DNA from 2 places in the Streptococcus sp. Marseille-Q5619 genome. Region 1 is predicted to be linked to the other one. Evidence: riboswitches for the same ligand, from Rfam matches in the RefSeq annotation. Region 1 holds a riboswitch; the other holds the start of a gene.
The links. A riboswitch is a leader RNA that binds a small molecule or an ion and turns the genes downstream of it on or off. The one in region 1 is predicted to bind thiamine pyrophosphate.

Region 1 (3,127 bases):
TCATTCAATGTAACTGAAAAAAATTCTCAACTAAAGATAGAGATAAATCGAAATCAGTAGATCGTATAAAGTGAAAAGGAAGGATTTCAATATGACAAGTTTAAAATTATTAAAAGAAAAAGCACCTTTGGTCATTTGCATCACCAATGATGTAGTAAAAAATTTCACAGCAAATGGATTAGTAGCACTGGGTGCCTCACCAGCTATGAGCGAGTACCCAGCAGACTTAGAAGATCTATTAAAATATGCTGGAGGATTATTGATTAACATTGGGACTTTAACGGATGAAAATTGGAACTTATACCAAGCTGCTCTGAAAATTGCAGAGAAATATAATGTCCCAGCAGTTTTAGATCCTGTAGCCTGTGGAGCAGGAGAATATAGAAAAAAAGTAGCAGATGATCTAATCAACAATTATAAACTAGCAGCGATTAGAGGAAATGCTGGCGAGATTGCCTCTTTAGTAGGAATAAATGTGGCATCTAAAGGAGTAGATAGTGCGGGCGTAGATAATATTGATGAGATTGCTCTAGCAGCCAACGCTAAGTTTCATATTCCAATAGTAGTGACTGGAGAAGTTGATGCGATTGCTGTTAATGGAGAAGTGGTAACGATTCATAATGGTAGTGCCATGATGCCAAAAGTTATTGGGACAGGATGCTTATTAGGTGCTGTAATAGCAAGCTTTATCGGACTTGAAAAAGGTCAAGAATTGAAATCATTAGAAACAGCAATGTTGGTTTACAATATCGCTGGAGAAATGGCAGAAAAACGCCCCAATGGGCATCTTCCTGGGACATTTAAAGTTGAATTTATAAATGCCTTATATGAGATTACAGATGAAGATGTAAAGGAATTCAAAAGAGTGAAGTAAAATGTTTCATAAAGAATTACTAAAACTATATTTTATTTGTGGAACGACTACTTGCCAAGGTAAAGATCTATATAGAGTCGTTGAGGAAGCCTTAAAAGGTGGTATAACCTTATTTCAATTTCGTGAAAAAGGGGAGGGAGCCTTAGAAGGTAAAGAAAAAGTCGAAGTAGCAATTAAACTACAGGATCTTTGTAAAAAATACAATGTTCCGTTTATTGTTAATGATGATATTGATTTGGCGATGGAAATTGACGCTGATGGCGTACATGTAGGACAAGATGACCTTGGAGTTGATGAAATTAGAAAATTGATGCCAGATAAAATAATTGGTCTTTCTATAAAAAACGAGAAAGAATTTCAACAGTCAAAAGTTGAATATGTAGATTATGTTGGTGTTGGTCCTGTATTTGATACCCAGTCAAAAGATGATGCTGGTGGTGCTATAGGTTATGAAGGTCTTAAATTGATGAGAAAACTATTGCCACAAATGCCCTTAGTTGCAATTGGTGGGATACAGACGCAACATATTAAAGACATTATGAAGACCAATGTTGACGGCGTTTCAATCATTTCAGCAATATCGTATGCAAAAAATATAGAAAAAACTGTTCGGGAAATGAGTGAACAATAGATATAGATCTAACCCAAGAAAGATCTGCTGTCTTTGTGAGTGCAAGGCTATATTTTCAGTTCAATTTCTTGAACTAGTATAAAATGTGTGTTATAATAATCACATAATTAAATAATAAAGACATTTGGGGTGCTTTAGGCTGAGATGATACCCATTGAACCTGATACAGTTAAGACTGGCGAAGGGAAATGTGAAATGTTTTTTTCGTATGTCGAAAAGAACGGTCTAATCTTGTAAGCTAAACTCTAATTTCTATCTGTAATTAGAGTTTTTTCTTTTACGAAACTGGATGAAGGTGATATAAAGCCTTTTGGTAGCTCACCTTGAGTGCCCCACTTTTCTTTAAAAAAAGGAGTTTTTTTATGTTGAAAAAATGGCAGTTAAAAGATGTTATCTTGCTTGCTTTCTTGTCTATCTTTTTTGGTGGGGTTTTCGTTGGTTCAGGATATGTGTATAATATTCTCAGCCTACTCTTAACACCTCTTGGTTTACAGGCTTTTGCCAATGAAATCCTTTTTGGACTCTGGTGTATGGCTGCGCCCATTGCTGCCATCTTTGTTCCGAGAGTCGGAAGTGCAACGATTGGAGAAGTGCTAGCTGCGCTTGCTGAAGTCCTTTATGGTAGCCAATTCGGTCTAGGTGCCCTTTTGTCCGGCTTGGTTCAAGGTTTGGGAAGTGAACTTGGTTTTATCGTAACTAGAAATCGCTATGAAAGTTGGCTCTCTCTAACTGCTAATAGTATTGGGATTACGCTTGTTAGCTTTATCTATGAATACATTAAGTTAGGTTACTACGCCTTTTCACTTCCGTTTGTCCTTTCCTTGCTTGTGGTACGTTTTATTTCTGTTTATTTCTTCTGTACCATTTTGGTTCGTGCCATTGTCAAACTCTATCATCAGTTTGCAACTGGAGGAAAGGCATAGATGGGGCTGGAACTACGAGCGATTCAGTCCCCAATTTTTTCGGAACCGCTTGATTTTACTTTTCATGAGCAAGCTTTTACCTTGTTAGTTGGGAGCAGTGGGTCTGGAAAATCGAGCCTCTTTCAAGTTATTGCCCAAGTTAGTTCTCTTCCCTATAGCGGTCAAGTACTGATAGATGGGAGCGAAGTCAGTCAGCTTTCTATCATCGAACGTGTCCAAACGATTGGTATTCTCTTTCAAAATCCCAATCATCAATTTACCATGGAGAACTTGTTTGAGGAGCTGATTTTTACCTTGGAGAATATCGGCTATCCCGTTCAGGAAATTGATTCTAAAATAGCAGAGGTTGTCCAGCAATGTCGTTGCAAGGACATCTTGCACCGTCCCATCCATCACTTATCAGGTGGAGAAAAGCAAAAGGCTGCTTTGGCTGTTCTCTTTGCTATGAATCCTAAGGTCTATCTCTTAGATGAGCCCTTTGCTTCCATTGACCGCAAGAGTAGGATAGAAATCTTGGAGATTCTAAAAGAGTTGGTCTTTGATGGGAAGACAGTTATTTTATGCGACCATGATTTATCTGATTATGAAGCCTATATCGACCATATGGTGGAGCTAAGAGTTGGACAACTAAGGGAAGTATTTCAAATCCCTTCCTCTGAGATGACACAGGTTTCTTCAAAGAATGTTGCTTCTAGTCCA
Region 2 (3,127 bases), on a different contig from region 1:
TGATTTTCCAAAAAGAATACAATAAATTTTCAAGTATCTCAAAAAGGGAGGCATAAAATGACAGATGCATTTACAGATGTAGCTAAGATGAAAAAAATCAAAGAGGAAATCAAGGCACATGAGGGTCATGTAATTGAAATGACCTTGGAAAATGGGCGTAAGCGTCAAAAAAATAGATTGGGTAAGTTAATTGAAGTTTATCCATCCCTATTTATTGTGGAATTTGGGAATGTGGAAGGAGATAAACAGGCTAATGTTTACGTTGAATCCTTTACTTACTCAGATATCCTTACAGAAAAAAATCTAATTCATTATCTGGACTAAAGTGAGAAATTTTCTCACTTTTTCTTTTTTCTCCGAATAGTTTAAGTGAAGGTAATCTTCGATTTATATTATTTTCAAGGAGGAAGAATGAAAATTTTACCGTTTAAAGTAACAGAGACAAGGTTTTCTTTCAGAAAATCAGCTAAAAAGGTTGTTCCTTTTTTAGTAGTAGGATTGATGTTAGCAGCGAGTGATAGTGTATATGCCTATTCTGGAGGAAATGGATCGATTGCGCGTGGAGATGATTATCCTGTTTATTATAAAAATGGGAGCCAGGAGATTGATCAGTGGCGCATGTATTCTCGTCAGTGTACTTCTTTTGCAGCCTTTCGTTTGAGTAATGTCAATGGTTTTGAGATTCCAAGGGCTTATGGAAATGCGAATGAATGGGGCTATCGTGCTCGTCGTGAAGGTTATCGTGTCGATAATAGACCAGCGATTGGCTCTATTGCTTGGTCTACTGCAGGAACTTATGGGCATGTTGCCTGGGTGTCAAATGTAATGGGAGATCAGATTGAGATCGAGGAATATAACTATGGTTATACAGAAGCCTATAATAAACGAATTATAAAAGCAAATACGATGACAGGATTTATTCATTTTAAAGATTTAGCTGGTGGCAGTGTTGGGAATAGTCAAACCTCAGTTTCAACAGGAGGAACACATTATTTCAAGTCTAAGTCTGCTATCAAAAATCAGCCACTAGCTAGCGCAACTGCGATTGATTACTATTATCCTGGGGAGAAGGTTCATTATGATCAAATTCTCGAAAAAGATGGATACAAGTGGTTGAGTTATACAGCTTATAACGGAAGTCGTCGTTATATCCAGCTAGAGGGAGTGACTTCTTCACAAAATTATCAGAACCAATCAGGGAATAGCTCTAATTATAGCTCAAATAATGGATCGACTGTCGGTTGGAAGAAAATAAATGGTAGTTGGTATCATTTTAAATCAAATGGGTCTAAATCAACGGGATGGTTGAAAGATGGTTCTAGCTGGTATTATTTGAAATCATCTGGTGAAATGCAGACAGGCTGGTTAAAGGAAAATGGCTCGTGGTATTATCTGGATAGTTCAGGGGCAATGAAAACAGGCTGGTATCAAGTTTCTGGTAAGTGGTATTATTCTTACTCTTCAGGTGTCTTAGCTGTTAATACGGCGGTGGATGGCTACAGAGTAAACAGTGATGGAGAACGAGTATAGAAAATTGGAGTAGGAAATGTTTCCTGCTCTTTTCTGTAAGCAGTTTCCTTGACATTTTTCTTAATTTGCGCTATCATATATCCATATAATATATGGGAGTCTGTGTACAGTCTGAGAGGAAGTGTTAAACTTCGACCGCACCTGATCTGGGTAATGCCAGCGGAGGGAACGATACTTAGTCTATTCTTGACCTTTTCCATATATGGTAAAGGTTTTTCTTTTTGTCAAAGGAAAACGAGAAGAGGAGGTTTTTATGAAAGCAAGCATCGCCTTGCAAGTTTTACCCCTAGCACAGGGGATTGATCGGATTGCTGTTATCGATCAAGTCATTGCTTATCTACAAGCTCAAGAAGTGACCATAGTGGTGACACCATTTGAAACGGTCTTGGAAGGGGAGTTTGATGAGCTCATGCGCATTCTCAAAGAAGCGCTGGAAGTGGCAGGGCAGGAGGCAGATAATGTCTTTGCCAATGTCAAAATAAATGTAGGAGAGATTTTAAGTATTGATGAGAAACTTGAAAAGTATACTGAGACGACACATTAGTCTATTGGGCTTTCTGGGGGTCTTGTCAATCTGGCAGTTAGCAGGTTTTCTTAAACTTCTCCCCAAGTTTATCCTGCCGACACCTTTTGAAATTCTTCAGGCCTTTGTTCGTGATAGAGAATTTCTCTGGTACCATAGCTGGGCGACCTTGAGAGTGGCTTTGCTAGGTCTAATTTTGGGAGTCTTGATTGCCTGTCTCATGGCTGTGCTCATGGACAGTTTGACTTGGCTCAATGACTTGATTTACCCTATGATGGTGGTCGTTCAGACCATTCCGACCATTGCTATAGCTCCTATCTTGGTCTTGTGGCTAGGTTATGGGATTCTGCCCAAGATTGTCTTGATTATTTTGACGACAACTTTTCCTATCATCGTTAGTATTTTGGACGGTTTTAGGCATTGTGACAAGGATATGTTGACCTTGTTTAGTCTGATGCGGGCCAAGCCTTGGCAAATCCTGTGGCATTTTAAAATTCCAGTCAGTCTGCCTTACTTTTATGCAGGTCTGAGGGTCAGTGTCTCCTATGCCTTTATCACAACCGTGGTATCTGAGTGGTTGGGAGGATTTGAAGGACTAGGTGTCTACATGATTCAGTCCAAGAAACTGTTTCAGTATGATACCATGTTTGCTATTATTATTCTGGTATCGATTATCAGCCTTCTGGGTATGAAGTTGGTCGATATCAGCGAGAAATATGTTATTAAATGGAAACGTTCGTAGAATTAGAATGTTTCTGAAAAAGAAAAGAGGAAATTGAAATGAAGAAAACATGGAAAGTGTTTTTAACGCTTGTAACAGCTCTTGTAGCTGTTGTGCTTGTGGCCTGTGGTCAAGGAACTGCTTCTAAAGACAACAAAGAGGCAGAACTTAAGAAGGTTGACTTTATCCTAGACTGGACACCAAATACCAACCACACAGGGCTTTATGTTGCCAAGGAAAAAGGTTATTTCAAAGAAGCTGGAGTGGATGTTGATTTGAAATTGCCACCAGAAGAAAGTTCTTCTGACTTGGTTATCAACGGAAAGGCACCATTTGCAGTTTATTTCCAAGAC

Region 2: linked by a shared signal. The riboswitch ahead of OC530_RS08350 (thiamine-binding protein) and the one ahead of OC530_RS02380 (ECF transporter S component) in region 1 are both predicted to bind thiamine pyrophosphate.

Annotation. Positions count from the first base shown of each region.
Region 1 is NZ_CAMPPO010000002.1:247,190-250,316, reverse strand. Features, by position in the region: gene thiM (hydroxyethylthiazole kinase) at 92-874, shown strand; gene thiE (thiamine phosphate synthase) at 876-1,505, shown strand; TPP riboswitch at 1,621-1,709, shown strand; gene OC530_RS02380 (ECF transporter S component) at 1,868-2,428, shown strand; gene OC530_RS02375 (ABC transporter ATP-binding protein) at 2,429-3,127, shown strand, end outside.
Region 2 is NZ_CAMPPO010000006.1:88,891-92,017, reverse strand. Features, by position in the region: gene dnaB (replicative DNA helicase) at 1-56, shown strand, start outside; gene OC530_RS08360 (Veg family protein) at 58-324, shown strand; gene cbpD (choline binding-anchored murein hydrolase CbpD) at 412-1,530, shown strand; TPP riboswitch at 1,613-1,715, shown strand; gene OC530_RS08350 (thiamine-binding protein) at 1,784-2,074, shown strand; gene OC530_RS08345 (ABC transporter permease) at 2,037-2,795, shown strand; gene OC530_RS08340 (ABC transporter substrate-binding protein) at 2,834-3,127, shown strand, end outside.